DNA from 2 places in the Blautia sp. OF09-25XD genome. Region 1 is predicted to be linked to the other one. Evidence: riboswitches for the same ligand, from Rfam matches in the RefSeq annotation. Region 1 holds a riboswitch; the other holds the start of a gene.

Evidence for each region. Region 1 has a riboswitch for lysine ahead of DXA93_RS02315 (alanine/glycine:cation symporter family protein). Riboswitches for the same ligand answer to the same signal wherever they lie in the genome.
Region 2: linked by a shared signal. The riboswitch ahead of dapA (4-hydroxy-tetrahydrodipicolinate synthase) and the one ahead of DXA93_RS02315 (alanine/glycine:cation symporter family protein) in region 1 are both predicted to bind lysine.

What each region holds. Positions count from the first base shown of each region.
Region 1 is NZ_QUMG01000002.1:65,862-81,387, reverse strand. It holds gene DXA93_RS02365 (AGE family epimerase/isomerase) at 1-1,135, opposite strand, end outside; gene DXA93_RS02360 (glycoside hydrolase family 130 protein) at 1,154-2,176, opposite strand; gene DXA93_RS02355 (substrate-binding domain-containing protein) at 2,482-3,483, opposite strand; partial or broken gene DXA93_RS02350 (alpha-galactosidase) at 3,496-5,684, opposite strand; gene DXA93_RS02345 (phospho-sugar mutase) at 5,793-7,511, opposite strand; gene DXA93_RS02340 (winged helix-turn-helix domain-containing protein) at 7,679-8,029, opposite strand; gene DXA93_RS17700 (hypothetical protein) at 8,026-8,199, opposite strand; gene DXA93_RS02335 (bacterial transcriptional activator domain-containing protein) at 8,196-8,840, opposite strand; gene DXA93_RS02330 (helix-turn-helix domain-containing protein) at 8,771-9,283, opposite strand; gene DXA93_RS02325 (metal-dependent hydrolase) at 9,539-10,177, opposite strand; gene DXA93_RS02320 (amidohydrolase) at 10,439-12,055, opposite strand; partial or broken gene DXA93_RS02315 (alanine/glycine:cation symporter family protein) at 12,173-13,461, opposite strand; lysine riboswitch at 13,836-14,010, opposite strand; gene DXA93_RS02310 (maltose acetyltransferase domain-containing protein) at 14,115-14,240, opposite strand; gene DXA93_RS02305 (peptide deformylase) at 14,284-14,694, opposite strand; gene DXA93_RS17930 (hypothetical protein) at 14,736-15,152, opposite strand; gene DXA93_RS02295 (class I SAM-dependent methyltransferase) at 15,225-15,526, opposite strand, start outside.
Region 2 is NZ_QUMG01000016.1:14,749-30,274, forward strand. It holds partial or broken gene rpoB (DNA-directed RNA polymerase subunit beta) at 1-68, shown strand, start outside; partial or broken gene rpoC (DNA-directed RNA polymerase subunit beta') at 107-3,830, shown strand; gene DXA93_RS12620 (hypothetical protein) at 4,139-4,375, shown strand; gene DXA93_RS12625 (hypothetical protein) at 4,397-5,611, shown strand; gene DXA93_RS12630 (polysaccharide deacetylase family protein) at 5,992-7,083, shown strand; gene typA (translational GTPase TypA) at 7,171-9,000, opposite strand; gene DXA93_RS12640 (single-stranded DNA-binding protein) at 9,406-10,035, shown strand; lysine riboswitch at 10,091-10,265, shown strand; gene dapA (4-hydroxy-tetrahydrodipicolinate synthase) at 10,417-11,307, shown strand; gene dapB (4-hydroxy-tetrahydrodipicolinate reductase) at 11,343-12,104, shown strand; gene DXA93_RS12655 (ABC transporter permease) at 12,496-13,425, shown strand; gene DXA93_RS12660 (carbohydrate ABC transporter permease) at 13,438-14,358, shown strand; gene DXA93_RS12665 (ABC transporter substrate-binding protein) at 14,568-15,526, shown strand, end outside.

The sequences.
Region 1 (15,526 bases):
GTCCATTGTGATACGGGCATTTCCACGGTTCTACAATCGGCTCATGAATCGGGCTTCCGTCTGCATTCACGCACCAGAACCACTCAGACCCCTCTCGTTTGTCGATCACATATTCCTTGATGTAGCCCCAGATGTCTTTTGCCGCATCGAGATACTTTGTTTCCTCCGGTTTTTTCTGCCATGCATTTAAAAATCCAACGACTGCTTCTGCCTGTACCCACCAGACTCTTGTGGTATCATCCACACCGCGCTCGCACTCATTCATCAGCGAATGATTTTTGTATGCCGTGTTGTAGATATTTTCCGCAATCTCTCCGGTGATCGGCAGCAGTTTTTCCCGGTAAGCCGGATCGCCGAGCACTTCTGTACCCCGGTCGATCAGCCAGGAAGTCTCGATATCATGGCCATAAGAATACAGATCAATCAGCGTATTCCATGTCCGGTCGAAGAATACTTCCTGACGGCCTTTTTCTTTGTTATATACTTTATCCGCGAAGAGATCCATCATAAAGCGGAGACGGTCACCGGTAAACGGATCCTTTGTCACGCGGTACAGCTCGGTATATGCTTCGAAAACATGCAGCAGCGTATTCATGGTCTTCTCTGCCATGACGCCATTCTCCGAGAGCTTTTCATTGCTCTCCGGCTTGAAATCGCGGGTAAATGCCTCGAGATAACCGTACTCGTCGGTGCAGTGTGTCTCGATGATCTGCTGCAGCGATTTTGCCAGCTCCAGCGCCTCGGTGTCGCCCGTCGCATCAAAATACGTAGACAGCGCATAAATTGCAAATGCCTGATTGTACGTATGCTTTGTCGTATCGAGCGGTTTTCCGTCGTAGGTGACAGACCAGAACACGCCACCGTACTCGCGGTCCACACACGCCTGTTTCATAAAGCGGTACGCATGCTCCGCATCGGCGCGCAGCTTCTCGTCCTTTAAGGTCAGGTACGCATTCGAGAAAAACCAGAGAATTCTGCTGTTTAAGATGCAGCCCTTCTCATACGTTTTCTGCACGTTCAGATCAAAGTCCTGATAGCCGTAAAATCCGCCGTATTCCTCATCTCTTAAGCCCTCCCAGAACGGAACGATCCGTCCAGTAAGCTCCTGCTTTACTTCCTTTGCCAAAGACTGCATCTTTTCTTTCCTTCTTTCTTATCTTCTTCCAATTTCGGTGTCAGACTCGCGTACGACACTGTTTTTCTTGATATAATCTACAATCAGATCTACGGTTGTGAATGCCAGTCCTACATACGTATCGGCTGCGCCGTAGTAGATCGCGATCTTTCCGGTCTCTGCATCGTGAATGGTTGCGCACGGGAAGGTTACGTTCGGAACGAAGCCTCTCTCCTCATACCACTCTTCCGGTGTCAGAAGGAAGTTCTGGCAGCGGTATTTTACGATGGACGGATTCTCTTTGTCGAGGATTGCGCCGCCGATGCTGTATACATAGCCATTGCAGGTGCCGCTTACACCGTGGTAGAACAGCAGCCATCCTTCGTTGGTCTCAATCGGAGCTGCGCCGCCGCCGATCTTTAAGGACTCCCACCACTCCGGGCTCTTGCTCATGACGTGGCGGTGTTTGCCCCAGTACAGCATATCCGGGCTCTCGGACAGGAAGATGTCACCGAACGGTGTGTGGCCGCTGTCGCTTGGACGGGACAACATCACGAAGTTGCCGTTGATTTTTCTCGGGAAGAGAACGGCATTTCTGTTGAATGGAAGGAATGGATTCTCCACACGTACGAAGGTTTCAAAATCTTTTGTTTTTGCCATTCCGATGGCTGCACCGTAGAAGTCCTGGCACCAGATGATGTAGTAGGTATCTTCTACTTTTACAAGACGCGGGTCATATGCGTAAACCGGCATGAACGGTTTGCCTTCTTCGTCAACGAACTGGATTTTGTTCTCATCGAAATTCCAGTGGATCGCATCTTTGCTTCTTCCAAGGTAGATGTACGGGATTCCGTTTGTCTGCTCACCACGGAATACTCCGATGAACTCGTCGCCGTACGGCATAACGGCGCTGTTGAAGATTCTTGCTACTTCCTTCACCGGATTTCTTCCGATAATCGGATTCTCGCTGTATCTCCATACCGGTGCACCGGAAAACTCAGCCGGGCCTTCCTGCCATGGCATATTTTTGACAGCATCTCCAATAATTTTAACTTCGCTCATTTTTTGAAACCTCCATGAAAAATATTGTTTGTTTATGAGTTGTACTTTGTTTTTTTAAGTTTCTGTTAGTGGACAGAATCTTGTTTTTTAATTCTTTTTTCTCCGAACCGCCGTGTTTTATCACCCTCACGCCCAGTCCTTTAGCTTAATTTTAACATAGATGATTAATTTTTCAACTGGAAATCACTTAAAAAATAAGTTCCGTTAGATACTGTCAATTTTTAAGTGACTTTGTTGTGTAATATGTACAAAAACGGGGCATTTCAAAATGCCCCGTTTCTTAATTTATAATTCAGTTATAAAAATCAAAGCTTTACGCTCTCTTTCGGCACCAGCTGTCCGGAGACAATTTCCATATTTTTGCCGGATGCCGCGCCGCGGATCTGCTTCAGCGCTTTTTCGAGCGCTACTTTTACCATCGCCTTCGTATTGATCTCATACGAAGTGATCTTGAGATCCGGGAAACCCGGATACAGGTAATTGTCGAAGCCGACAATGGAAACATCCTCCGGCACGGAGATGCCGCGTTTTTCCAGCTCGAGCATCAGAAGGCCGGCGGTCAGGTCGCAGTTGCAGACGAACGCTTCCGGCATCTGTTCCGGGAGATGAATTTCGATCTGGCCCTGCTCATCACGGTCCTCCAGAATCCATTCCGCCGGTGTCACATCGCGGTGTTCCAGAACAGCCTTGGAAAAACCGCAGTACCGATCCATGATACTGCTGGAAAAATGAATCGAACCGACAAAAGCCAGCTTGGTCAGGCCATGCTCATACAGGTATTCCGTCATCAGATACATTCCGTGAAAGTTATCTGCGATCACGGCATCTTTTGCCAGCTCATTGTCGTAGAAATCCAGAAATACGATCGGAAGATCCACGTTTTTCTTCAGATAGTGGATGTAATCGCGGCTCGTGTCTCCCATAAGGATCAGTGCATCGACGGTCTGCTCCTTGGCGATGCACGGCACGATCATCTCATCTTCCATCTCCTGTTTCAGGATCTCCACGGTCACCATACAGCTCTTTTCCGTCGCCGCCAGTGCCATCTCCTGATACATTTTCCAGTAAAATGTCGTATACTCTGCCAGATACCGTTCCGGAATCACCACTCCGATGCAGCGCAGGCTTTTTCCCTGTGTATTTCTCGCTCCGCTTCCCGGCTGGCGGTACCCCATTTCCTTTGCAATTTCCAGAATCCGGGCGCGCATCTCATCGCTGACCCCTTTCTGTCCTGTAATCGCGTTATGCACGGTGACGGCGCTGACGCCCGCCACCTTTGCAATATCTGCCAATCTTACTTTTGCCATATATGTTACTCCTTAGTCCACTGCGATAAAGTGATACAGTCTGCTGACGAAATCGCCCCAGAAATCTTTCATGCGGAATCCGGCATTCATCAGCATCTCGCCGCTGTAAACCTCATCGGTTCCTTCCAGACGGTATTTTTTCGCCGGATCGAAGCCGCGCAGGCGTACCTTGCGGGACGGCATATTTACCTGTGCCAGCACCTGTACGTAAGTTACAAGCACTTCGTTTTTATCCTCAGAAGCTACTGCCCAGCAATCGGATCTGTGGTTTTCACGGTAGGAAAGAATACGATAATACTCTCCCTCGCGGATCAGTTCATGATATTTGTGATACATCGCGGTCTGCTCCGGAATCAGCTTTCTCTCTTCTTCCGGCAGTTTTGTGATATCAAGCTCATAGCCGAACGTTCCGGCCAGTGCCACATGGCCTCTCGTTGTAAACGGAGTTACACGGCCAACCGTGTGGTTCGGGCATACGCTGACGTGTGCACCCATTGAGCAGAGCGGGTAAATGAGGGCTGTTCCCTCCTGGATTTCCAGACGCTCAATCGCATCGGTGTCGTCGGAGCACCAGATCTGCGGGCTGTAGTAAAGCATTCCAGGATCGAAACGTGCACCGCCGCCGGAGCAGTTCTCCAGAAGCAGATCCGGGAACTCCTGTACCAGACGCTCCTGCATCGCATACATACCGAGCACGTAGCGGTGGAACAGCTCCTGCTGGGAATCTTTGTCCAGGTAGGTGCTTCCCAGGTCGCTTAACTGACGGTTCATATCCCATTTCACGTATTTGATGTTTGCACTGCGCAGGATTTTTGCCACACATTCATACGCATAATCCTGCACTTCCGGGCGGGAGAGATCCAGCACGTACTGGCAGCGGATCTCAGTCGCTTCTCTTCCCGGAATCTGAATCGCCCATTCCGGGTGCTCTCTGTAGAGATCAGAGTCCGGGGAGATCATCTCCGGCTCGAACCAGATACCGAATTCAAGACCGATTTCATTCACTTTGTCAACCAGATTTTTCAGGCCGCCTTTGATCTTCTCTTCGTTGACAACCCAGTCACCGAGGGAAGAATCGTCTTTATTTCGTTTTCCGAACCAGCCGTCATCCATAACAAGCATCTCGATGCCGTCTTTTTTTGCCTCTCTTGCGATATCGAGGAGTTTATCGGTATCAAAATCAAAGTAAGTTGCTTCCCAGTTGTTAATCAGAATCGGGCGTTTTTTGTGGTTGTACGGGCTGCGGATCATATGTCTGCGATAAAATGCATGGTAGGAACGCGTCATTTTGCCAAGTCCCTCGGCAGAGTAGACCATAACAACCTCCGGCGCCTGGAATTCATCGCCGGCTTTTAAATTCCAGCAGAACTCCTCCTGGTTGATACCCATCACCATACGCACGGTGTCGAACTGGCATCGTTCCACCTGACCGATGAAGTTTCCGGAATATACGAAATGCATTGCGTAAACCTCGCCGCGCTCCTGATCCGTTCCCGGTGTTACCATTGCCACGAACGGATGCTCCTGATGGCTGGACTCGCCTCTTCCGGAGGAAACGAGCTGTTTTCCGTAACGGAGCGCACCCTGCTGGATGTGGCGTTCTCTTCCCCAGGATCCATGAAGAGAAAGCATCTCAAAGTCTTCGTTGTCCATATCGAGGCAGGCACTGTAGATTTTCTCTACCTTCAGCGCTTCACTGCCTTCATTTTTCACGCGGACACTTCGGGTGATAACGTTTTCTTTTGTAAAAACAGAGTAGGAAAGGATAACAACAAGATCAAGAACAGGATCTTTGCAGGTGATTTCCAGAGTTTCTACTTCGTCCTCGGTTCCAAAAGAAGCCGGAAGACCGGTCAGCGGGCGTTTTCCTTTGAAAATTTCATAGGAATCAAAGAAAATCTCACATCCCATACGGCCCTGTGCATTTCTTATATTCAGACAGCTCTCACGGTAATCGCCGACTCCTCCGGTCGGGTATTCCATTGGAAAACGGTCGAGGAACGAAGATTTCTCTCTCTTATTGACGGACGGGGTGAACGGCGGCTCATCCATGCGGAGCGGATACAGATCCGGCTCTCCGTGCAGAAGGGGTCCGTAGTAAACATGTCCGACGTAGCCTTCCGGCTCAGGCCGATCACATACGTCGTATTCTCTGTATTTAACTGAAAAAGCTTTTTCTCATCATAATATAAAATCGCCATTTTCTTCTCCTTATTTCAGGTAAGCTTGATCCGCCGGGCCGATTTTTGTACAAAAAGACCTCACCCGCCGGGCTGAGGCCTTTTTTTTGTTTCTATATCACACAGCGTTTAAGCAGTTACCATTGCATTTTTTAATTTTTCCAGTTTCTCGGCTGCATCTTCAAGGGATGTGCCTTTTACGCCGAAATAGAATTTGATCTTCGGCTCAGTACCGGATGGGCGCACACAGCACCATGCGTTGTTTTCCAGCTCATAGTAAAGAACGTTGGAGGACGGAAGTCCGGTCGCGCTCTTCTCTCCGCTTACGAGATCCTGGCGTACATCTGCTTTGTAATCGCGTACGGCAAGAACCTGGAAACCGCCCAGCTCTTTTGGCGGGTTCTCACGGAAGTTGGTCATCATGGTCTGGATCTCTTTTGCACCGTCGATACCTTTTAAGGTCATCGTTGCAAGACCCTCTTTGTAGTAGCCGTACTCCTCGTACATATCCACCATGGCATCCCACAGTGTTTTGCCCTGCTGTTTGTAGTATGCAGCAACCTCGCAGAGCATCATAACTGCCACGCAGGCATCTTTATCTCTTGCATATGTTCCGGCCAGGCAGCCATAGCTCTCTTCCAGACCAAATACATAATTGTGTGCACCGCTCTGCTCAAAAAATTTGATCTGCTCGCCGATGTATTTGAATCCGGTCAGAACCTCGATCAGTGCCACGTTATAAGCTTTTGCGATTGCTTTTGCCATATCGGTCGTAACAATCGTCTCAACGAGTGCCGGGTTCTCCGGCATGGTTCCGTTCTTGGTGCGCTCACGCAGAATATACTCTGCGATCAGCATACCGGACATGTTTCCGGTGAAGCTTACGTACTCGCCGGTCTTGCTGTCTTTTGCATAAACGCCGAGACGATCTGCATCAGGGTCGGTTGCAAGGATGATGTCAGCGTCTACTTCTTTTGCCAGTTTCAGCGCCAGTGTCCATGCTTTCTCGTCTTCCGGGTTCGGGTAAGCCACCGTCGGGAAGTTTCCGTCCGGCACTTTCTGCTCTTTTACAACGTAAACCTGATTAAAGCCAAGCTCGCGCAGAACGCGGCGTACCGGCACATTTCCGGTTCCGTGAAGCGGTGTGTAGACGATCTTCATATCTTTTGCCGCATCTTTGATGATTTCCGGATGAATGCTCTGCTCTTTTAATTTTGCAACGTAACGGTCATCAAAATCGGTTCCGATGACCTGGAACAGGCCTTCTGCTCTTGCATCATCTTCTTCCATCGTTTTAACGGCAGAAAACTCGGTTACTTTTGCTACCTCTGCGAGAATGTTTTTGTCGTGCGGCGGTGTAATCTGTGCGCCGTCCTCCCAGTATACTTTGTATCCGTTGTACTCTCTCGGGTTGTGGCTTGCGGTAATGACGATACCGGAAATGCAGCCGAATTCACGGACAGCAAAAGAAAGCTCCGGTGTCGGGCGCAGGGACTCGAACAGATACGTTTTGATTCCGTTTGCATTCAGGCAGAGTGCTGCTTCGCGTGCGAATTCCGGAGACATTCTTCTGGAATCGTGTGCGATGGCTACGCCTTTTTCCTGTCCGTTCTGGGAAATGATGTAGTTGGCAAGGCCCTGGGTTGCCTGGCGTACGGTGTAGATGTTCATGCGGTTGGTACCCGCTCCGATGACACCGCGGAGTCCGCCGGTACCGAACTCAAGCTGACGGTAGAAACGGTCTTCGATTTCTGCCTCATTTCCTTCGAGTGCTTTCAGCTCTTCTCTGGATGCCTCATCAAAATATGGATCATTGCACCATTTTTCATATACTTCTCTGTAACTCATGTTTGTTATCCTCCCTGTCTGTTGTACTTTATTTAACTTAAGACAGCAGACTTTTTCTGGATTTAAGCTCGTTTCATCACAGCTTAAAGTTACCATTTGTTTAGTCTGCTGTCAACTTAAAAATTAATTTATTTTTTCTAATTCTCTTGGTTCCTGATAAAGCTCTTTTAGATCACTGAGAACCTGTACTTTTCCTTTGCGGTCTGCGGTGCTCCAGGCTTTTCGTCAGTTCCATGACAGCCTTCATATAGCAGGCATGATCCTCTCTTAACCGGCCATACCTTCCGCAGCGTTCCGCGCAGACGGTACATCATATTTTTCAGTGCTCCGTACGGATTTTCACTCTCCTCATCCGTCCAGAGTGCTTCGGTTAACTGTTCCAGTGTTACGATGTGGTTTTTGTTGCAGATCATATAAACCAGCAGCTTTGTGATCATCGGGGAATGAATCGCTTCCTCGTTGAGGCAGCGTGTTTCATCGTACATGCGGAATCTTCCAAGCAGCTGTACGCGAATCATAAAACATCGTCTCCTTCTAAGAACTCAAGCTCTTTTTCGATCTGAATTGCCGGCAGTGCACTGTATTTCAGATTCTTTGCCCAGCCTTTTTTCTCCTCGGAGAAGCGCTCGCTGATTCTCTTGTAGACGAGTTCGCATCCTCTCTGGCTGCCGCCCTGCAGCAGAATCACATACTGGGACGGGCTGTATTTTGCAAAAAATCGGAATGACGCAGGCTGCGTTTCATTACCTCAAGCAGCTTTTCGGACATACGGTCAAGGCGCGGACCGCCTTTTGCCGGGTAACCTTTTCCGTCTGTAATGGTGCACAGCATCAGCCACGGCATCTGTCCGTTCAGCTCGGACATACGGTAAACAAGTCGGTAGCAGTCACGGAATCCGGCGAGGGAACAGAAGAATGCTCCGCCCTTTTCTCCCGGGCTCTCCTGAAGATCTGCCTGTACCTCTTCGATCACGCGGTGTCTGCTGCCCATGCGGCTTCCCAGATAGCGGTACTGCTCCACCAGTTTCTCGCTCGGTGTAACGCCAAGCTCTTCAAAGTAATGTTTCGAGGTCTGCTCGTACAGTTTCATGGCCTCTTTGTATCTCTCCAGGCCGATCAGCGCCTGCATCTGGACTGCCTGCCACTCGTCGAACGGATACAGTTCGGAAGCAACAGAAGTCAGTTTCTGCAGCTCATCGAACTCCTCGTTTTTCAGAAGATACTCACTTACTTCTTTCAGTGCATCGGAATATACTTTTTTCAGCTGCGCGCGCTCCGCCTGTACCCACTCTTCCTCGCCGAAATCTGCAAGGAACTCTCCGGTGTACAGCTCCAGTGCTCGATCATCTGATCCATGCGCGCTTTCTCGTCCGTCTCTTTTCCTGCTTCCAGGATCTTATTTTTGATATCAATCGCATCTACCTCGACCGGCATCGGGCTGGTCCAGTGGTAAACGCCTTTCTGTGTATAAATGTACTCAAACTGCGGAAGTCCTGCCTCGACAAGGCTTCTTTTCAGGCGATGTACGCCGACACGCAGGCTGTTTGCCGCGTCCGCCACATCTTCTCTTCCGTATGTGCTCTCCAACAGTCTTCCTCTGGAAATTCCATTGTCCTTGTTATAGAGGAAAATCTGCAGAAGTCTCATCGATTTTGTTGCCATTGTTTTCCGGAAGGAAATCGGCTGGTCGCCGTACTCCAGGAAAAAACTTCCCATCATGTGTACTTTTAAAAGCGGTAACTGTTCTGTTTGGTTTTTCATTTCTTCGTTCATACTAACTCCTGTATTGCCTGTTGTGCTCTAATCTCTGTGGTCGGTTGCGCTGCGCTCCGCAATCGGCTGCGGTAACGGGCCGGCGGTTCCCTGTTCGTTCATTTCAAAAACAATTACGGACGCCGGATTTCTGTTTTCTATTTTACATCATTTTAATCAAAAATCCTACTATAAAATGTATAAAATATTAACTTTAACACCGAAAAATTCCTGCTTTTTCTTCTTTTGTCTTGTTATCTTTTTGTCAATCCCATCTCATCCGTAAATTGCCCGCATGATTTTAGCCATCAGCCGCCCTGCAGGCGCCGAGAGCACCAGTACTACAGCAAGAGATACCATGCCGCACCCGAGCAGTGCGCGGTTCACAAGTCCCCGTGCTGAGCAGAATCCGAGGCAGAATCCCTTCTTCCAGGGCCAGAACAGCTTTTCCGGTTTCCGGTTGAAAAAATCGAGCACCAGATGGGACAGAAAGCCCACGGTAAAATAAGCGGACGCATCCGGGTAGATGATGTCCACGCACGCCGTCAGCAATGCCAGCGCCGCAAATGAATGCATGAAGGAGCGGTGCGGCTGCTGTTTCCCATAGGCGCAGATCAGCAAAAATGCTGCCGTTCCGGTGAGGAGACGCAGCACGCTGCTGTCGCTTGTGAGGCGGCGGTAAATTCCAAGATTCAGTTTATACTCCGCAAGAATTGTGAGCACCGCAACTGCAACTGTTGCCGTAATAATCTTATCGGCATCGCGGTGCGCCTGTGAAGTGCCGACATCAATGTCACTGATCAAACCGCCGATCGCGGCAGCCCCGGCACCGGCCACAAGCGCGGGAACCGTCTGCGGCTGTAAAACAGCAAGTGCCGCTGCTGTTCCAATAAAAAAATGTGTTCTTCCAAGCATTTGTCTGTTTTTTCCTTTCGTAAAATTTCCTTTATCATAGCACATTCCCGCCCTTTTATGCAACCATTTGTTCGATTCTTTTACGACCGTATGGTCCTATCAGGATCAAAAAAAGAACCTCCTGCGACCGTTTATCGCCGCAGGAGGTTCTCCTCTGTTTCTGCCTTTATTCCATACTATTTCCAGGTTATCTTATTTCACGTTTTTCCCTTCATTGTATGAATTTTCATTTGACATTTATCGCTCATTTGAGTTATATCTTTATGCTTCATATACCAGTTCACCAGCAAGATACGTCCGGCACACCGGAATGTCTTTGATCGTGCTCTCATCCACCTCAAACGGATTCTGACCCAGTACGACGAAGTCTGCCATCATGCCTTCTGCGATCTGGCCTTTCACGTTCTCCTCGAAACTTGCCTCGGCACTGCGGATCGTGTAACTGTCGAGTGCTTCCTGTACGGTGAATTTCTGATCCGGCAGGTACGGGCCGACATGGTCGCGCAGCGTTGTTCTTGTGACAGCGCACTGCATGCAGGCGAGGGCATCCGGCAGCTCTACCGGGCAGTCAGTTCCGTTGCTGACGGAGACGCCGTTATTCATCAGCGTCTTCCAGCTGTAGCTTGTGCTCGCAAGCTCTTTGCCGACGCGCTCCTCTACGATATGGTTATCGTAATCGAGGAAGATGCTCTGTGCGTAAACGTGAAGATGCATTTTCGCGATTTTTTCAAGCTGATCGGCTCTTGTGATCTGGCAGTGCACGATGCCGTGGCGGTGATCTTCTCTCGGGTTTTCAGCAAGGGCTTTTTCATAGGCACTTAACACGCGGTCGAGGCACGCATCACCGATCGTGTGAACTGCAGCCTGCATGCCGTGTGCATTGGCGTAGCCGATCATCTCATCCATGGTTTCCTGGGTGAATACCGGGATTCCGCAGGTGGACGGGTCGTCTGCGTATGGGCGACTGAGGAATGCTGTTCTCGCACCGAGTGCGCCGTCGCCGAGCATTTTCAGCGGGCCGATTTTAAAGCGGTCTGTGCCGATGCCGGTCACATTTCCAGCCTCAACGAAACCTTTTAAGGATTCCAGATCGGTAAAGTTGCTCTGCTCGTAAACGCGGACGGTCAGCTCGCCGGAATCCTCGAGTTCTTTGTATGCTTCGTTGACGGTCTGCCACGGAACGGCGCGGTAAACGCAGTAATCATCACTCTGGCTGCTGGTGACGCCGTAGCTGTTCAGGGCTTTGCAGGCGCTGCGGATCATATCTTTGATTTCCTCTTTGCTCGGCACCGGAATGCTGTCGTAAACCGGTTCCATTGCATTGTCGAAGAATCTTCCGTCCGGCTCACCGTTTTCCATACCGATCTCTCCGCCCTCCGGCTGCGGGGTATCTGCGGTGACGCCGAGGAGTTCCAGCGCTTTGCTGTTGACTACGAGGCAGTGGCCGCACGCTCTCGTCGCGCAGATCGGAACTTCAGTTGATACGCGGTCAAGATCGTAGCGGTTCGGCATGCGGTCCACGTCCGTGAAGTAATCCTGATTCCAGCCGCGGCCCATCAGCCATGCGCCGTCTTTTCGCGGATGCTCTTTCTGGAAGGTGTCGAGGCAGGCGAGCATATCTTCCAGGCTTTCGGTATGTGCGGCAAGCTGCGCTTTCAGCAGGGAGCTTCCGTAATTTAAAAGGTGCATATGGCTGTCGTTAAAACCGCTGCAGACGAATTTTCCGCCGAGGTCTACAACTTTGTCGCCGGCTGCTGCAAGGGCATCTGCCTCTGCGCTGCTTCCGGCGAAAACAAATTTGCCGTCTTCTACTGCAAACGCTTCGACAAGCGGCAGTTTTCCGGTGTAGACAGCTCCGTTTTTGTAAATTGTTTTCATATCATTATCCTCCTACTGTCATCTAAATTTGATTCTATTCTTTTCTGCCCATTTGCGCAATATACAAATTCAGACACGCTATTCTCATGCGTGTCTGGATTCGCTTTTGAATATTTTTTATTTCGTTTTCTCTTCGTAGAACAGGCAGGCGTTCTTGTCTACCGTGCCCTGGCCGAAGTTTCTTGCTTTGTAGTCTTTCAGCAGTTTGAAATACTGGTTCGAGAGAATCAGGATCACTGCTACGTTGACGAAGGTCGGGATCGCAGATGTGATATCAACGACAGTCCAGATAAAGCCCTGGTTGTTTGTCTTTACCAGATAGATCGTCCACAGTACGCCCGGCAGAGCGCGGACTGCGTAGAAGATTTTCATGACGATATCTTTCATCTTGCCTTCTTTTTTATACAGATGCTCCAGAATTGCCAGATAGTAGGTGAACCATCCGCCGGAAGTCGTTACAGTGAAAATGACCATGATGACTGCCAGAAGGATGCTTCCAAATTTGCCGAATCCGCTTGCAAATGCACTTAAAGCAAGTGTTCCGCCGTTCGTTCCGTCGGTCCAGTTTCCGCTTAAGATAACGGAAAGTGCGGTGATCGTACAGATAACCATGGTATCAAAGAATACCTCGAAAGATCCCCACAGACCCTGCTCTACCGGATGCGGTGTTTTTGCGGAAGCATGGATCATTGGAGAAGTACCCCATCCAGCCTCATTGGAGTATACGGAACGCGCCATACCCACACGGATAATCTCGCTGACTGCGCAGCCGGCAAAACCGCCGATCGCTGCTGTTCCGGTAAATGCGTTTGTTACGATGCTGCAAATACGCCAGGAACGCGGTTGATGTTGATGATGATCATGCCAATTCCCATCAAGATATAAAGAACGCTCATAAATGGAACGAGCTTGCTGAACAGACTTGCGATTTTCTTCGTACCGCCGCTTGTAACGACATAGGTCAGAATGCAGAGCAGAACGCCCATCACGATAACGCCTTCTACTTTGAAGCTTCCAAGATTGATATTCTCAATACCGAACGCACCGGCTACGACCTGAGATGCGGTCAGGTTGGAAGAGGTTACGAAGAAGGTGGAGAAAATACCGATGCCGAAGATGAGCGCCGGGATCAGCCACAGCTTGCCCCAGTGGCGCTCCTCGCCAAGTCCGCACTCCATGTAGTAAGTCGGACCGCCGTAGTACTCACCTTTTTCGTTGGTGTGACGGTAGTAGCAGCCGAGGGTAACCTCAACCTGTTTTAATATCATACCAAGCAGAGACGAAAGCCACATCCACATAATGGCTCCCGGGCCGCCTGCTGCAACTGCAGTTGCAACACCGGCGATATTACCGAATCCTACGGTACCGCCGATAGCGGTCGAAATCGCCTCAAACGAGGAAAGCATACCCTTTCCTTCACTTGCTTTGTCTTCTTTCTGGAACAGTTTTCCGCCGGTTCTCTTCATAATCCAGCCAAAGTGACGGAACTGGAAAAATCCAGAACGAACGGTAAAGTACAGACCGGTCAGAATCATCAGCGCGATCAGCGGCACGCCCCAAAGGACACCGTCCAGCCAGTTAAGAAATGCTATCATGTCAAAATCCTCCCTTTTTTCTTTTCCGGCAACAGTTTTCTTCAGACGTATCCTGTAACACCCGTTTCGTCTTTCGTTCTCCAACCAAACAGATTTCCACCCCTGGAACCTTTTGTCACGGTTCCAACTGCAGTACAATAAAAAGAGCAGCGGTCTTCACCACTGCTCCATTAAATCTACGTTCATGAAGCAATAGCTCCTCCACCAGTACGGTGAGAGTGCACAGCCTGTTCGACTGTACCCCAACGCAGACAGTTTTTCGGGAACTGCCCCGTTTCGGCGAATGCTCCTTTCCCTGCCCGTCCCAGACCCCGTTGTCTCAGGACAGCTACTCTTAGCCTTCGCGCCTCTATTGCCGAATATGTATATTGACAGGTATTATCATATGTTTCTTTTCGCTACTTGTCAATCGTTTTTTCGACATTATTTTACAAAAATTTTATATTTTCGAAATTTGTCCTGATTTATTTGACTTTCTTGTCTCCCTCTGACGGCTTCAGCTGGTTGAACTTCCACAGACGCTCCATATAGCCGGACTGCTCTTTGGCCAGCTCTTCCACATTCGGGTTGTAAATGATTCCTTTTACCATTCATTCTCTGTCTGTCATACTGTCCTCCTGTCTGCTGTAGGATCTAAATAAGTATCCCTTCCAGATGATCCATCTCATGCTGGCAGATCTGGGCTGGCCAGCCGGTGAATTTCTGGCGTTGTTTTTTCCAGTTCCAGTCGTAGTATTCGATTTCGATGTTCTGGTACCGCTTTGTTTTCCGCACGCCTGGCAGGGAAAGGCAGCCTTCTTCTGTTTCGTAGGGGCCGCTTTTGCGGACGATCACCGGGTTGAACATGATGATGTCGCGGAATCCGGCGTTTACGATGATGATGCGTTTTTTCACGCCGATCATATTTGCCGCCATGCCGACGCATGCCTCGCGGTTTGCTGCCAGTGTGTCCTGCAGATCTCTTCCCACCTGCAGATCTTCCTCTGTCGCCGGGACGGATTTCTGTCCGAGGAAGAGAACGTCTCTCATAATTGGTTTTACCATTTGTGTTTCCTTTCTCTTTCGGCCTTAAAGGCCAAAATCGTTTAATTTTCTATTTGAATCCACATATCGCACGATGTGCATCCGATTACGTTTTTTCCGCCTTTCTGCTCCAATCGTTCTACTGTTCCGCTGCAGAACGGACAGATCCAGTCAATCTGTTTTCCGGCTTTGACGGCCTGCATCATGTTGACGAATTTTGTCGTATCTACATTTTTCGAATTGCAATTCTGCGTCCAATCACCGGAGAGTACTTTTCGCAATTCGCCGTTTTCATTCAGAATAACGGTGTCGCCCTCCTCGATGTTCCAGTCATACAGCATCTGATCCTCCTGGCGGATGCGCGATTCTGTTCCGTTTTCATCTTTCAAAACAACAACTGCCATGACAGGCTCGTCGGCACCGCGCTCCTCACAGCCGAAATCAAGGTCTTCCTCAATTCGCATTACCTGATATTTCATAAAAACGCCCTTTCTTCAAATATAATTCATGCTTTTTTGTATTCCACACGGTTTTTGCTGTTACAAAACTTTTTATTCCTGAATCGTAAAAATCACAACCCGCTCCCGGCTATCCCCGCCCGGAAACAGATCCATACAGTCGATCTCATCGAGAAATTCCAGTTCCGGCACCGTCATCAGATACGAGATATAAGCATCCGACGGGTAATAGAAAAACAGCTGGATCTCCCGCGGATTTTCGTAGTACGATTCCAGCAGTCTTGCCATCGCTTTTCTTAAGATTTCAAGCGAAAACGGGTTAAAAAAATACACCCGGTCCACTTCCGCAGGAACGGGAAAATTTTCGGCGCTCTCCAGCACAAACTCCGTCCGCG
Region 2 (15,526 bases), on a different contig from region 1:
ATGTGGAAGAGGATGAAGAAGAAGACTCTTATCTTGATCTGGATGAAAGTTCAGATGATGACATGTAACTTGTAGATCTTCGCTTTGCGAGGAAAGGGGTAATCAAATGCCAGAAACAGCAAAAAAAGAAAATTACCAGATGAGCTTTGATGCCATCAAAATAGGACTTGCCTCCCCGGAGAAAATCCGGGAGTGGTCCCATGGCGAGGTAAAAAAACCGGAGACCATCAACTACAGAACGCTGAAACCGGAAAAAGACGGTCTGTTCTGTGAAAGAATCTTCGGACCAAGCAAAGACTGGGAGTGCCATTGCGGTAAATATAAGAAAATTCGCTACAAAGGCGTAATCTGCGACCGATGCGGCGTAGAAGTAACAAAATCCAGTGTGCGCCGTGAGCGTATGGGACACATTGAGCTGGCAGCTCCGGTATCCCACATCTGGTATTTCAAAGGAATTCCGTCCCGTATGGGACTGATCCTGGATCTGTCTCCGAGAACTCTGGAAAAGGTTCTGTATTTCGCAAACTACATCGTTCTTGATGCAGGCGATACCAAATTACAGTACAAACAGGTTCTGACCGAGAAAGAATACCAGGATGCCAGAGAGGAGTTCGGAAACAGCTTCCGTGCAGGTATGGGTGCGGAATCCATCAAAGAGCTTCTGATGGCAATCGATCTGGAAAAAGAGTCTGCTGAATTAAAGGCAGGTCTTAAAGATTCTACCGGACAGAAGAGAGCCCGCATCATCAAGAGACTTGAGGTTGTTGAGGCATTCCGTGAGTCCGGAAACCGTCCGGAGTGGATGATTCTTGATGCGGTTCCGGTTATTCCGCCGGATCTGCGTCCTATGGTACAGCTTGACGGAGGACGTTTTGCAACATCCGACCTGAATGATCTGTATCGCCGTATCATCAACCGTAACAACCGTCTGAAGAGACTGCTGGAGCTCGGTGCACCGGATATCATCGTGCGCAACGAGAAACGTATGCTCCAGGAGGCAGTTGATGCCCTGATCGACAACGGCCGCCGCGGCCGTCCGGTAACCGGTCCTGGAAACCGTCCTCTGAAATCTCTGTCCGACATGCTGAAAGGTAAATCCGGCCGTTTCCGTCAGAACCTTCTTGGTAAACGTGTTGACTACTCCGGCCGTTCTGTTATCGTCGTAGGACCGGAACTGAAGATTTACCAGTGCGGTCTGCCGAAAGAAATGGCAATCGAGCTGTTTAAACCGTTCGTTATGAAAGAGCTGGTTTCCAACGGCACTGCACATAACATCAAAAATGCAAAGAAAATGGTCGAGAAACTCGAGCCGCAGGTATGGGACGTTCTCGAGGACGTCATCAAAGAGCATCCGGTTATGCTGAACCGTGCCCCTACCCTGCATCGTCTGGGTATCCAGGCGTTCGAGCCGATTCTGGTAGAAGGTAAAGCGATTAAGCTGCACCCGCTGGTTTGTACCGCATTCAACGCCGACTTCGACGGTGACCAGATGGCTGTCCATCTGCCGCTGTCTGTAGAAGCGCAGGCAGAGTGCCGTTTCATGCTTCTTTCTCCGAACAACCTGCTGAAACCGTCCGATGGTGGTCCGGTAGCCGTTCCTTCCCAGGATATGGTTCTTGGTATCTACTATCTGACACAGGAGCGTCCGGGCGAGAAGGGCGAAGGAAGCTTCTTCCGCGATATGAACGAAGCCATCCTGGCATACGAGAACGGATACATTACCCTGCAGACCAAGATTACCATCCGCTGCGAAAAAGAGATGGAAGATGGTACTGTAATGCAGCAGAACGTAAGCTCCACACTCGGAAGATTCCTCTTCAATGAGATTCTGCCGCAGGATCTGGGATACGTAGACCGTACGGTTCCGGGTAACGAGCTTGCGCTTGAGGTTGATTTCCTCGTTGCAAAGAAACAGCTGAAACAGATTCTGGAAAAAGTCATCAATACACACGGAGCTACCAAAACCGCAGAGGTTCTGGACTATATCAAGCAACCGGATATAAATACTCCACCCGTGCAGCCATGACCGTATCCATTTCCGATATGACCGTGCCGCCGCAGAAGCCGGAGATGCTCGCCGAAGCACAGGCAACGGTAGACAAGATTACAAGAAACTTCAAACGTGGTCTGATTACAGACGAAGAGCGTTACAAAGAGGTTGTAGATACCTGGAAGAAGACCGACGATGCGCTGACAAAAGCACTGCTCGACGGACTGGATAAATACAATAACATCTTCATGATGGCTGACTCCGGAGCCCGTGGTTCCGATAAGCAGATCAAACAGCTGGCCGGTATGCGAGGACTGATGGCCGATACAACCGGACACACCATCGAGCTGCCGATCAAGTCAAACTTCCGTGAAGGTCTTCAGGTACTGGAATACTTCATGTCCGCACATGGAGCACGAAAAGGTATGTCCGATACCGCGCTTCGTACCGCCGACTCTGGTTACCTGACCCGTCGTCTGGTAGACGTTTCTCAGGACCTGATCATCCGTGAAATCGACTGTGCCGAGGGCAAGGACGAAATTCCGGGTATGTGGGTCAGCGAGTTCACAGACGGAAAAGAGCAGATCGAGAGTCTGCAGGATCGTATCACAGGCCGTTTCTCCTGCGAGACGATCAAAGACAAGGACGGCAACGTCATTGTAAAAGCAAACCATATGATCACCCCGAAACGTGCTGCCCGTGTCATCAAAGACGGCATCAACGAGAACGGTGAGCATTATACGAAAGTAAAAATCCGTACCATTCTTACCTGCCGTTCCGGTAACGGAATCTGCGCAAAATGCTATGGTGCCAACATGGCAACCGGCGAGGCAGTACAGGTTGGTGAGTCTGTCGGAATTATCGCAGCACAGTCGATCGGTGAGCCTGGTACACAGCTGACCATGCGTACCTTCCATACCGGTGGTGTTGCCGGTGGAGATATCACACAGGGTCTTCCTCGTGTCGAGGAGCTTTTCGAGCAAGAAAGCCGAAAGGACTTGCCATCATCACCGAAATCGCCGGTGTTGCACAGATCAAAGACACCAAGAAGAAACGCGAAATCGTTGTTACCAATCCGGAAGACGGCGTATCCAAGACATACCTGATCCCTTACGGATCCCGTATTAAGATCGCAGACGGAACTGTTCTGGAAGCCGGAGACGAGCTGACCGAAGGTTCTGTCAACCCGCATGATATCCTGAAGATCAAAGGTGTACGTGCCGTTCAGGATTACATGATCCGCGAGGTACAGAGAGTTTACCGTCTGCAGGGTGTAGAAATCAACGATAAGCATATCGAGGTTATCGTTCGCCAGATGCTGAAGAAGATCCGCATCGAGGAAAACGGAGATACCGAATTCCTTCCGGGCGACATGGTAGACTTCCTGGATTACGACGAGACCAACAAAGCTCTGATCGCAGAAGGCAAAGAGCCGGCAGAAGGAAAACAGGTACTGCTTGGTATCACCAAAGCATCCCTGGCATCCGATTCCTTCCTGTCCGCAGCATCCTTCCAGGAGACCACCAAGGTTCTGACCGACGCTGCTATCAAGGGTAAGGTTGACCATCTGGTAGGCCTGAAAGAGAACGTTATCATCGGTAAACCGATCCCGGCCGGTACCGGTATGAAGTGCTACAGCAACATTCATCTGAATACCGACAGCATGATCGAGGAAGAAGAGGACGAGGATCTGATTCTGACCGAAGATCTTGAGGACGATGCTCCGGCAGCTCCGATGGCAGAAGCTCCGGTTGAAGAGCCGTCAGCTGAAGAGGAAGAGCCGATGCTCGACTTCGACTTTGAGGAAATGATTCCGTCAAAGGATGATACCGAGGAGTAAACCCTTCAACAAATAATAGCAAGGATTCTCCCACCTCTATAGGTGGTGAGATGAATTGCAAATAAGAAAGTTAACGGCAGTGGCGGGCGGAGAGAAATCGGTATCCCCCACTGACATGAGGCAAACCACAGTCAGCATTCTGCTGACATGTCAGACTCTGTGAAATTACCGACTGTGGATTGAAACAAGGTTAAAAAATAAATATGTCATTTGTGAAAAGCAGAGAATTTTCGGTTCGCCGGGGTCTCTGCTTTCCTTGTGTTTTCGGGAGCATTTTGTTACAATGGAGACAGAAAAGAGGGAAGCCTATGTGGATAAAAAAATTACCTGGCATCGTGGCAAATGCGGCGGTACTGATTCTGGATATATTTGTGATTCTGATGATTGCAGCGCTGTTTCTCCACCAGCAAACGGCGGGAGAGCGTGTGAAAGAGACGATTACGCGTTTTTCCACGACATCGGAGGAGTATTATTCCGAGGGAGAGGCATACAGCCAGAAGAGCGACCGGGTGCATACGTATGCGGTGAAAGAACAGTCTAAATAAGAGGAAAAGATGAGGTAAACTATGCTCCAGAAGTGGAAAAGAAAAGGAAAAAGATTCCGCCATGTGGAAAAAGACGGAGAAGAGACGACGGAGCTTTCTGTGAAAATACGGGCGGCAAAATTTCGTGATCTGCCGATGAGTCTGCGGATTCTGATCGTGAATCTCAGTCTGTTTCTGATTCTGTGCGCCGTATTTTTTATGGCAGGCGCGTATCTGTATGCGCCGCAGGCGGCAGGACGGAATTACGTGGAAGCATGCCTGGCAGGAGACTGGAACAGTGCATACGATGTATGCCAGTTCCCGGACAGCACGTTTCTGTCGCGGAAGAACTACGTCAATGCAATGACCTGGAAAGCAAAACAGGACGGCACTGACGGGCAGGGAACACCGGAGATCAAGAGCTTTTTCATGCGCAGAAAACAGAATCTTGAGACCGGGGAAAACAGGATTTATACTGTGCGGTACACGTTAAAAGGCATGAGCGACTCGCAGGAAGAAACATTGGAGATCGCCGCCGGGGATACCGTAAAATGGAACTTCAAAGAGTGGTACGTTGTGCCGAAAGACAGCTGCGTGACGGATGTCGAAATCACCGTCCCGGCGGATGCCTCGTTCTATCTGGACGGCGTGCAGGTCGGGAAAAAGTATTTAAAAGAGACGGCAGATAACGTCAGCATCTACAAAATCCCGTATCTCTTCCTCGGCGGCCACACCATTGAACTGACCGAAAAACAGAAAGACCCATACCGCGAGATCGTCCTCGTGCAGGACAACAGCAGCATGGAATTCCTGCCGGATTTAAAACTCAACGATTCCACCGGCAAAACCATCGCCGACCGCGCAGAAGAGTCCCTGGACAAGGTATTCACAGCCGCAGCCGCCGGAAAATCCTTCAGCACCATCAAAAATGAATTTTCCGCCGACACCGCCGTACAGAAAACCGCCAAAGAACAGTACCAGCAGCTCTGCGATGCCTACCTGAACAGCGACACCAACACCGGAATCACCAGCATCACCGTGAGCAGCGTCTCCACAACCGTAACCAACGAATCCAACCAGATGAAGATCGAAACCAACGTGACCGCTGCGATCGAGCGACGAACCCGTTTCCTCCATTTCTTCCGCAAAACCAAAATAGAGACCGTCACCTGGAAACTCGAGTCCGTTGTGACGCTGGAAAACGAAAAATGGGTGATGGGCAGCGATTTCCTGACTAAAATAGGACATGAGGCATAAGGTGTTTGCTTCCGTTGTTCTGGCAACGTTAAAACTTTGCAGTTACTCTTAAGCAGAGAGGATAATCAGGCTGGACAGGTGAAAGACTTGTGATTTGGTGGCAAAGCACCAGAAAGAAACCAGGTTTTTTAAAAGAGAGTGACAAAGAGTGATTTTGTATCCGCTTTTACCATGGGTGCAGAGTCACTCTTTTTTTGTGACAAGATGTTAAGAAACGATAAACATTAATTTACCAGAAGTGGAAAAATGTAAGAATTTGTGCCTTGCATCTTAGGTCAGATCACGTTATGATAGTAAGTAGAAAAATGTCGAAAAACGTTTGTGTTACGATGGAAGAAAGTTCCGCAAAGGGGCGGGACGATGGAGTATAAACAGATCATATGGAAAGAAAATCATTGAAACAGAGAAGAAAGCAGATGCGCCGCAGACAGATGATGCAGAAAGTATCACGGATTTCCCTGTGTGTGGTAATCGGCCTTCTTTTTCTTGCGCTTATCTGGAAATTTGCGGGAGCGCAGCTTGCGAAAAAAGGAATTGTACTGAGTAATGACACAGCCGCAAAGACGGTGAGCGAGACGGCGCCGGAGGCGGAGGACGGATCGGGAAATGCGGGAATTAAGAAGCTTGCGGAGACCACGCCGCCGAATGAGACGCCGGGATGGCAGTACAGCTCGTCGGGCTGGTGGTACGCAACGGATGCCACAACGTACTACGTCAACGGCTGGGCAGATATCGACGGAAACCAGTACCATTTTGATTCCAATGGTTACATGGCGACTGGCTGGAAAGCGATCGGCGGAAAAGGCTGTTACTTTGATGACCAGGGTGTTTACCAGCCAGACCGCAACGGCTCGATGATGGTAGCCCTGACCTTTGATGACGGCCCAGGCGTCTATACCAGCACGCTTCTCGATACGCTGGAGCAGTACGGGGCACAGGCGACGTTCTTTATGCTCGGCAGCAATGTGGAAAAATACGGTGCAGATGTGATCCCGCGCATGGCGGCGATCGGCTGTGAGCTTGGAAACCACTCCTATGCGCATCCGAATATGAAAGAACTGAGCACCGACGACGGCCTTGCCCAGTTCCAGATGACGGATGATCTGATCGCCCAGTACAACAACGGACAGGGTGCAACTGTCATCCGTTTCCCGTATGGAAACAGCACCGATGAACTGCTCGCATCTATCGGCCGCCCGAGCATCATGTGGGATGTCGATACCCTGGACTGGCAGACAAAAAATGTACAGGCAAACATCAGCGCCGTTCTCGACAGTGTAAGCCCGGGAGACATTATCCTGATGCATGATATCCACGAGACGACCGTAGAATCGTGTGCAACGATCGTGCCGGAGCTGATCAACCGCGGGTATGAGCTTGTCACGATTCATACTCTTGCAGCGGCAAACGGCGTGGATCTTGCAGCGGGAGAGACGTATTACGGCTTCCATGGCGGAACGACAAACGAATAGAAAACAGAATAGAAAAACGACAAAGAACCGCCGGTTTACTCTCAAATCAAGAGTGAACCGGCGGTTCTTATGTCATTTTATGAAAATTTATTTCATTGCCGCTCTCTTACGAAGTCTGGAATCCAGCTCTTTCTTACGGATACGTAAGGAAACCGGAGTAACCTCAAGAAGCTCGTCCTTGTCGATGAAGTCCAGAGCCTGCTCCAGGGAAAGGATTCTCGGCGGAGTCAGACGCAGTGCCTCGTCGGAGGAAGAAGTACGGGTGTTGGTCAGGTGTTTCGTCTTGCAGACGTTCAGCTCGATATCCTCGGCCTTACCGTTCTGTCCGATAACCATACCGGCGTAAACCTTCTCGCCAGGTCCGATGAACAGAGTACCGCGCTCCTGTGCGGAGTACAGACCGTAGGTAACGGACTCGCCTGCCTCGAAAGCGATCAGGGAACCCTGTTTGCGGTATTCGATGTCGCCCTTGTACGGTGCGTAATCTTCAAACTCGGTGTTCAGGATACCAGTTCCTTTGGTGGAAGTCATGAAGATTCCACGGAAACCAATCAGGCCTCGTGCCGGGATTTCGAACTCCAGACGGGTGGAACCATCGCTTGCGCGGCTCATGCCGTGAAGCTCGCCTTTACGCTCGCTGAGGAGCTGGATGACAGTACCGGAGAACTCATCCGGAACGTCAACGTATGCGATTTCCATTGGCTCGAGTTTGCGTCCGCGCTCGTCCTCTTTGTAGATAACCTCTGCCTTACTTACTGCGAACTCATATCCCTCACGGCGCATGTTTTCGATCAGGACGGACAGATGCAGCTCACCACGGCCGGAAACCTTGAAGCAGTCTGCGGAATCAGTCTCCTCGACGCGGAGAGAAACGTCAGTGTTCAGCTCACGCATCAGACGGTCACGCAGGTGGCGGGAAGTTACGTATTTACCTTCTTTACCGGCCAGCGGGCTGTCGTTTACGATGAAGTTCATGGAAATAGTCGGCTCGGAGATTTTCTGGAACGGGATGGAAACCGGGTTGTCCAGATCGCCGCAGAGAGTATCTCCGATGTGGATATCCGGGATACCGGAAACAGCAACGATAGAACCGATGCCTGCCTCAGTAACCTCTACTTTTTTCAGTCCGTCAAATTCATACAGTTTGCTGACCTTTACTTTTTTCTTCTTGGTCAGATCGTGGTGGTTGACCAGCATAACGTCCTGGTTCACGCGGATCGTTCCGTTTTCAACTTTGCCGACACCGATACGTCCAACGTATTCGTTGTAGTCAATGGTACTGATCAGAAGCTGTGTGCCAGCTTCCGGATCGCCGGTCGGAGCCGGGATGTATTTCAGGATGGTCTCGAACAGAGGAGTCATATCCTTCGGGGTATCGTTCAGATCGAGTACCGCATGACCCATCTTTGCGGATGCGTACAGAAACGGACAGTCAAGCTGTTCGTCAGATGCATCGAGGTCCATCAGAAGCTCGAGCACTTCGTCGATAACTTCATCCGGGCGTGCTTCCGGGCGGTCGATCTTGTTGATGCAGACGATAACGGACAGATCCAGCTCGAGTGCTTTTTTCAGCACGAATTTGGTCTGCGGCATAGCGCCCTCGAATGCGTCTACAACCAGAATAACGCCGTCTACCATTTTCAGAACTCGCTCAACCTCGCCGCCGAAGTCCGCATGGCCTGGGGTGTCGATGATGTTGATTTTCGTTCCTTTGTAGTAAACTGCTGTATTTTTGGAAAGAATGGTGATTCCACGCTCACGCTCGATATCGTTCGAGTCCATGACACGTTCCTGAACCTCCTGATTGGCACGGAAAACGCCGCTCTGTTTCAGAAGCTCGTCTACCAGTGTAGTTTTACCATGATCGACATGGGCGATGATGGCAACGTTTCTTACATCTTCTCTCGTTGTTTTCATTTCTTCATTCCTCTTCCTATGAGTTGACCCTGCCGGGTTCAATTTTTCAAAATTTCAAGCCGGCCGGGAATGTTTATCACAGCACAAAGGCAGGTGCCTTGCCGTTTTGTCTCTGCTGGATGCCTGCCTATCTGAACTATTATAGCACAGAACAGAGAAAAAAAACAGGGAAGATGTGACATTTTTTGTATTGCAATGGTAGAAAATACGAAGCATGTGGTGCGGTTTTTACAGAAACATATACAAAAAATTGGGCAGAATGCTGATTTGAATAGAAATAAAAAAATCTGGAAAAAAGTGGTTCTGAAAAAGAAATGTGGTTCATACATTAGGATTATAGATCAGCAAAGTACCGATCAGAAATCAATATTCAGAAAGAAAAGACAAAGGAAGGGGATTTTCATTATGGCAGACAAGATGATTGAAAACAATCAGGTGGTTATCATGGGAGAGATTGTCTCCCCGTTTACATTCAGCCATCAGGTATTCGGAGAGGGCTTTTACCTCGTCGATGTGATGGTCAAGCGGTTGAGTGAATCGCAGGACATCATTCCGGTGATGGTCTCCGAGCGGCTGGTGGATGTATCACAGGATTACCAGGGTGAGTGGATCTGCATCAGCGGTCAGTTCCGGTCCTACAACCGCCACGAGGAGAAGAAGAACCGTCTGGTACTCTCCGTATTTGCGCGGGAATTAAGCTTCGTGGAGGAAGAGGACGATTCCGTCAAATCCAACCAGATTTACCTCGATGGATACATATGTAAACCGCCGGTCTACCGGAAAACACCTCTGGGAAGAGAGATCGCCGACCTTCTGATCGCGGTCAACCGTCCGTATGGAAAATCAGATTATATCCCGTGCATCTGCTGGGGACGGAATGCGCGGTATGCCTCTGCGTTTGCCGTGGGCGGCCACGTTCTCATCTGGGGACGGATCCAGAGCCGGGAATATATGAAGCGGCTGAGCGAGACGGAAATGGAAAAGCGGACTGCATATGAGGTTTCGGTGAGCAAGCTGGAATATAGTGAGAGTTAAAGCGCGATCCGCTGTTGACAAGAAAATTTAATGATGCTATAGTAAAAGCAGAACTGAAGTGGATAGAGGTCGCATTACTTCAAGAGTACCTTTTCGGATGCCTCAGCAGCAAAAGAAGAAGAGGAAAAGGGAAGAATGCCGAAGGACATCCGGCGCTGAACCGGTATGCTCCTGGGCGCAGGTTGAAAAAATCTGCGACTGTCATCGAGAGATGGAGAGCTATCTGATCATAGATACTGCGTATGTGTGAATTTGGAGGCGATCTTATCTGGGATGAGGCGCCTCTTTTTTAAACGGAAAGTGAAATTTTCCGTGGGAGATAAGCTCCGGCGACTGATTTCTTATGGTTTTATCTGACACAACATACAGGAGGAAAAGAGAATGTCTATTTTTAAAGGTGCAGCTGTTGCAATTATCACACCGATGACCGAAACACAGGAAGTGAATTACGAAAAACTCGGAGAACTGATTGAGGAGCAGATCGCCGGCGGAACCGACGCCATCGTTATCTGCGGAACCACCGGTGAGGCTTCGACCCTGTCCCATGAGGAGCATCTGGATGCCATCAAATATACCGTGGAAAAAGTAAATCACAGAATCCCGGTAATTGCAGGAACCGGCTCCAACAGCACGGAGACAGCAATTTATCTGTCTCAGGAAGCAGAAAAATACGGCGTGGACGGACTTCTTCTCGTTTCTCCGTATTACAATAAAGCAACACAGAAGGGCCTGATTGCACACTTTACCGCAATCGCAGACAGCGTCAAAGTGCCGGTCATCCTTTACAACATTCAGGGCAGAACCGGCGTAAACATTGCACCGGAAACGATCGTCTATCTGTTCAACAACGTTGAGAATATCGTTGCAGTCAAAGAGGCTTCCGGAAACATTTCCCAGGTCGCAAAAATTATGCAGCTGACCGATGGAAAGATCGATCTGTACTCCGGAAACGACGATCAGGTTGTGCCGATCCTTTCCCTTGGCGGAAGCGGTGTAATCTCCGTTCTTTCCAACGTAGCACCGCGTGAGACCCACGACATGGTACAGAAATTCCTCGACGGCGATGTGGCCGGATCCAGAGAAATCCAGCTGAGAGCACTGCCGCTCATCGATGCGCTGTTCTGCGAAGTAAACCCGATTCCGGTAAAAGCAGCGCTGAACCTGATGGGCAAAGAGGTTGGACCGCTTCGTCTGCCGCTGACCGAGATGGAGCCGCAGAACCAGGAGCGCCTGGCAAAGGCTATGAAAGATTTTGGAATCAAACTGGCTTAAGTTAAGAATACACGAAGTAAAGAAGGAAAAAGACAATGGTTAAAATTATTATGCATGGCTGCAACGGCCATATGGGACAGGTCATCACCGGCCTGGTAAAAGAAGATGCAAATGCAGAAATCATAGCCGGAATCGATATGAACGACAACGGCCAGAACGATTATCCGGTATTCAAAAGCCTGGCAGAATGCGATGTTCCGGCAGACGTAGTCGTTGACTTTTCTTCCTACAAGGCAGCCGACGCACTGCTCGATGCCTGCAAGGAGAAAAAACTTCCACTCGTCCTCTGCACCACAGGCCTCACCGAGGATCAGCTCAAAAAAGTGCAGGAGACCAGCAAAGAAATCCCGGTTCTCCGCTCTGCAAATATGTCCCTTGGTGTGAATACGCTGATGAAACTGGTACAGGCAGCTGCAAAAGTGCTTGCCGAAGCAGGCTTTGATATGGAGATCGTGGAGAAACACCACAAACTGAAATGCGACGCTCCAAGCGGAACCGCCATCGCCCTGGCAGACAGCCTGAACGCGGCAATGGACAACCAGTACCACTACGTATACGACAGAAGCCAGCGCCACGAGCAGCGTGACCCGAAAGAAATCGGAATCTCTGCTGTACGCGGCGGCACCATCGTCGGCGACCACGACGTCATCTTCGCAGGCCCGGACGAGGTTGTTACCCTGTCCCACAGAGCATATTCCAAAGGAGTTTTCGGAAAAGGAGCTGTAGAGGCTGCAAAATTCCTGGCTGGAAAACCGGCTGGCATGTATGACATGCAGGATGTCATTGCTGCGAAATAAGGCAGAAACAGGGAAAAAGTGAATAGAAACCAGAAAGTGCGCAACGAAAATGCGAAACGTTGCGCACTTTTTCTTTTCTTACAACGGGATTTTCGGAATTGAGGAAGTTATTTTGCAGAATATTTGGCAGAATACACAAGAAAAAATACGGAATATCAAAAGAGAACGTGAAAATCGCAAACGGTAATGGAAAAATCAATGCGCAACAAGGTAAAACGCTAAAGTTGCGCATTTTGCACAAAAAATAGTAAAACAGTATATTTCGACAAGAAATATCTTATAAAAACTGCGAATTGTAAACAATATGCCGAAATGATATGATAATGGCACAAAGAAAAATAAAGAGTTGAGCAACAAAAAAAGTTGCGCAAACAAGAAAGGGAATGAGAAGATGAAAAAGAATGGTTGGAAAGGGTTTTGCAAAAAGCTCTACAAGTACCGGGTATTTCTTCTGATGCTTGCACCGGCAGTAATTTATACCCTGATTTTTTCCTACTACCCGATGACAGGAATTGTAATGGCATTCAAAAAATACTCCTACGCAGGAGGTATCTGGGGAAGCCCGTGGAACGGATTTGATAACTTCAAGTTCTTCTTTAAATCAGGACAGGCCGGACTCGTTACCAGAAATACCGTGCTGTATAATCTGGCATTTATTGCGATCAACACGACGATGCAGATTGCCGTTGCCGTGCTTCTGACCGAGATCCGCAACAAACATTACCGTAAGATCACACAGTCGCTGATGTTTCTGCCGTATTTCATTTCCTGGGTTATCGTAGGAGTTATGGCATTCAATATTTTCAGTTCCGACTACGGTTTTCTAAACCGACTGATTGAAACCTTCGGTGGAACACCAATCAAGTTTTACACGACACCAAAGGCATGGCCGTTTATCCTTGTCTTCTTTAATGTATGGAAGGGAATCGGATACGGTTCTGTTATGTACCTGGCAGCGATTATGGGAATTGACACTTCGATTTATGAAGCAGCCCGCATCGACGGAGCAAACGTGTTCCAGCGAATTTTCAAAGTAACAATCCCGATGATCATGCCGACCACAATCATCCTGCTTCTGCTATCCGTCGGAGGCATCTTCAAAGGAAACTTTGATATGTTCTACAACCTGGTTGGAAGTAACGGTCTTCTGTACAACTACACCGATGTAATTGATACCCTGACGTTCCGTGCCTTAATCAGCAGCAACGACTTCGGAATGTCCGCAGCTGTTGGTCTGTATCAGTCGGTACTGTGCTTTATCACTGTCGTAATCGTAAACAAACTGGTTGGTCTTTATGATAAAGACTACACCTTATTCTAGGAGGGATGAAAAGTGGGATCTTCCAGTCATACAAGTAAAATCAAAAGAGGAAAAGATGCGGTTGCACTTGATATCATCGCGTACGGATTCTGCGGAATCATCGCGCTGGTCTGCCTCGTTCCTTTCATCATGATCGTATCCGGCTCGTTTTCTTCGGAATCGGCCATTATCCAGAACGGTTTCAGCCTTCTGCCGCAGGATTTCAGCCTGGAGGCATACAAAACCGTATTTAAAGATCCTATGGTTGTCTTCCGCGCATACGGCACGACCATCGGTCTGACCATCGTCGGAACGGTACTTGGTCTGCTGCTGCAGACTATGACAGCTTATGTACTGTCACGCAAGGAGTTTGAGTGGAGAAATCAGTTTTCGTTTTTCTTCTACTTTACCACTTTGTTTTCCGGCGGTCTTGTTCCGTACTACGTACTGATGACACAGACCCTGAATCTGCGGGACAGCTACCTTGCACTGCTCCTTCCGCTGCTGTTCAGCGTATACAACCTTCTGATCATGAAGAGTTACATCGTGGGACTTCCGGATTCTCTGATTGAAGCGGCCAAGATTGATGGCTGCGGCGAGTTCCGTATTCTGTTCCGGATTGTAATGCCGCTGATCAAACCGGCACTTGCTACCGTGGGCCTCTTCATTGCACTGGCTTATTGGAATGACTGGTACAATGCGATGCTGTATATCAAAGACACGAACAAGTATCCGCTGCAGTATTTCCTGTATCAGCAGGTTAATGATATTGAGGCATATAAAAAGCTTCTTGCAAACAACGCCGCAGGCTCTGCCGTCAGCGCAATCTCATTGCCGACCCAGTCCCTGAAAATGGCACTTACCATTGTAGTAACCGGCCCGATCGTTCTGGCATATCCGCTGGTACAGAAATACTTTGTACAGGGTATCACAATCGGAGCAGTCAAAGGCTGATACAAATCATGTTAATTTAACTGAATCAAGTAAGTCCCTGTTTCCATTGCGAAAAGCAATAAGCAGGCGGGTGGGGACTTGCTTGTATCAGGAGGAGTGCAAGCTCCTTCTGATAAACTGCGGAGCAGTTATTCGGTTATGAGCAAGTAGCAAAGCGGATTGCGAATATCCGCTTGAATTACACATTATATTTATGAAGGAGGTTCTTTATGAAAAAGAGCACAAAAAAACTGGTATCTGTATTACTTGCATCCGCAATGGCAGCCGGCATGCTGGCAGGATGCGGTTCCGGCAACGGAAAGGGAAGCACGGGCGACAGCAAAAGCAGCTCCGCAGCTTCCGGCACATCGGGAGACAACCTGAGTGCAGACACTTCGGAGCATGTCGATCTGACGATGTATCTGATCGGCGACCGTACCCCGGATTTTGATGAGGTTTACGCCAAAATCAATGAGATTCTGGAAGAGAAGCTGAACTGCTCTCTGAACGTAGAATTCCTTTCCTGGGGCGAGCATGACACGAAATATTCCCTGCTGTTCTCCTCACAGGAAGATTTTGACCTGATCTTTACCGCATCGAGCTGGTGCCATTACGAGCAGACCGTTTCCCTCGGCGGATTTGCACCGCTTTCTGAGGACTTTATCAAAACGTATGCACCGGATATCTGGGAGGTTGTTCCGGAAATGGCATGGGAGCAGGCAAAGATTGACGGACAAATCTACATGGTTCCGAGCTATGCCAACGAGTTTGGTCAGGAAGTTCTGGCAGTGCGCGGTGACCTGATGGAAAAATACGGTATGGATGATATTACATCCTGGGATGACCTGATGAAGTTCTACAAAGCATGTGCAGCAGACGGTATCTATGCAAGTCAGGGCGGACCGTGGTATCCATTCTTCCAGTCCCAGGGCTATTCCACAACGGGCGGAGCACCGAAGGGCGGCGAGCTGATTCTGTATCATACCCAGGATCCGAAAGATCTTGAATTCCAGTACATCGGTGAATGGGATGCGTTCCGTGAGTACTGCCAGGAGATGAAAGACCTGGTAGACGCCGGAGCATGGTCCAGCGACGTATTAAACAGCAGCGATGAGAGACAGACCGGACTTCTGACCGGAAGAACAGCAAGCATGAGCTGGAATCTCGGAACCTGTCTTACCTACGGAAA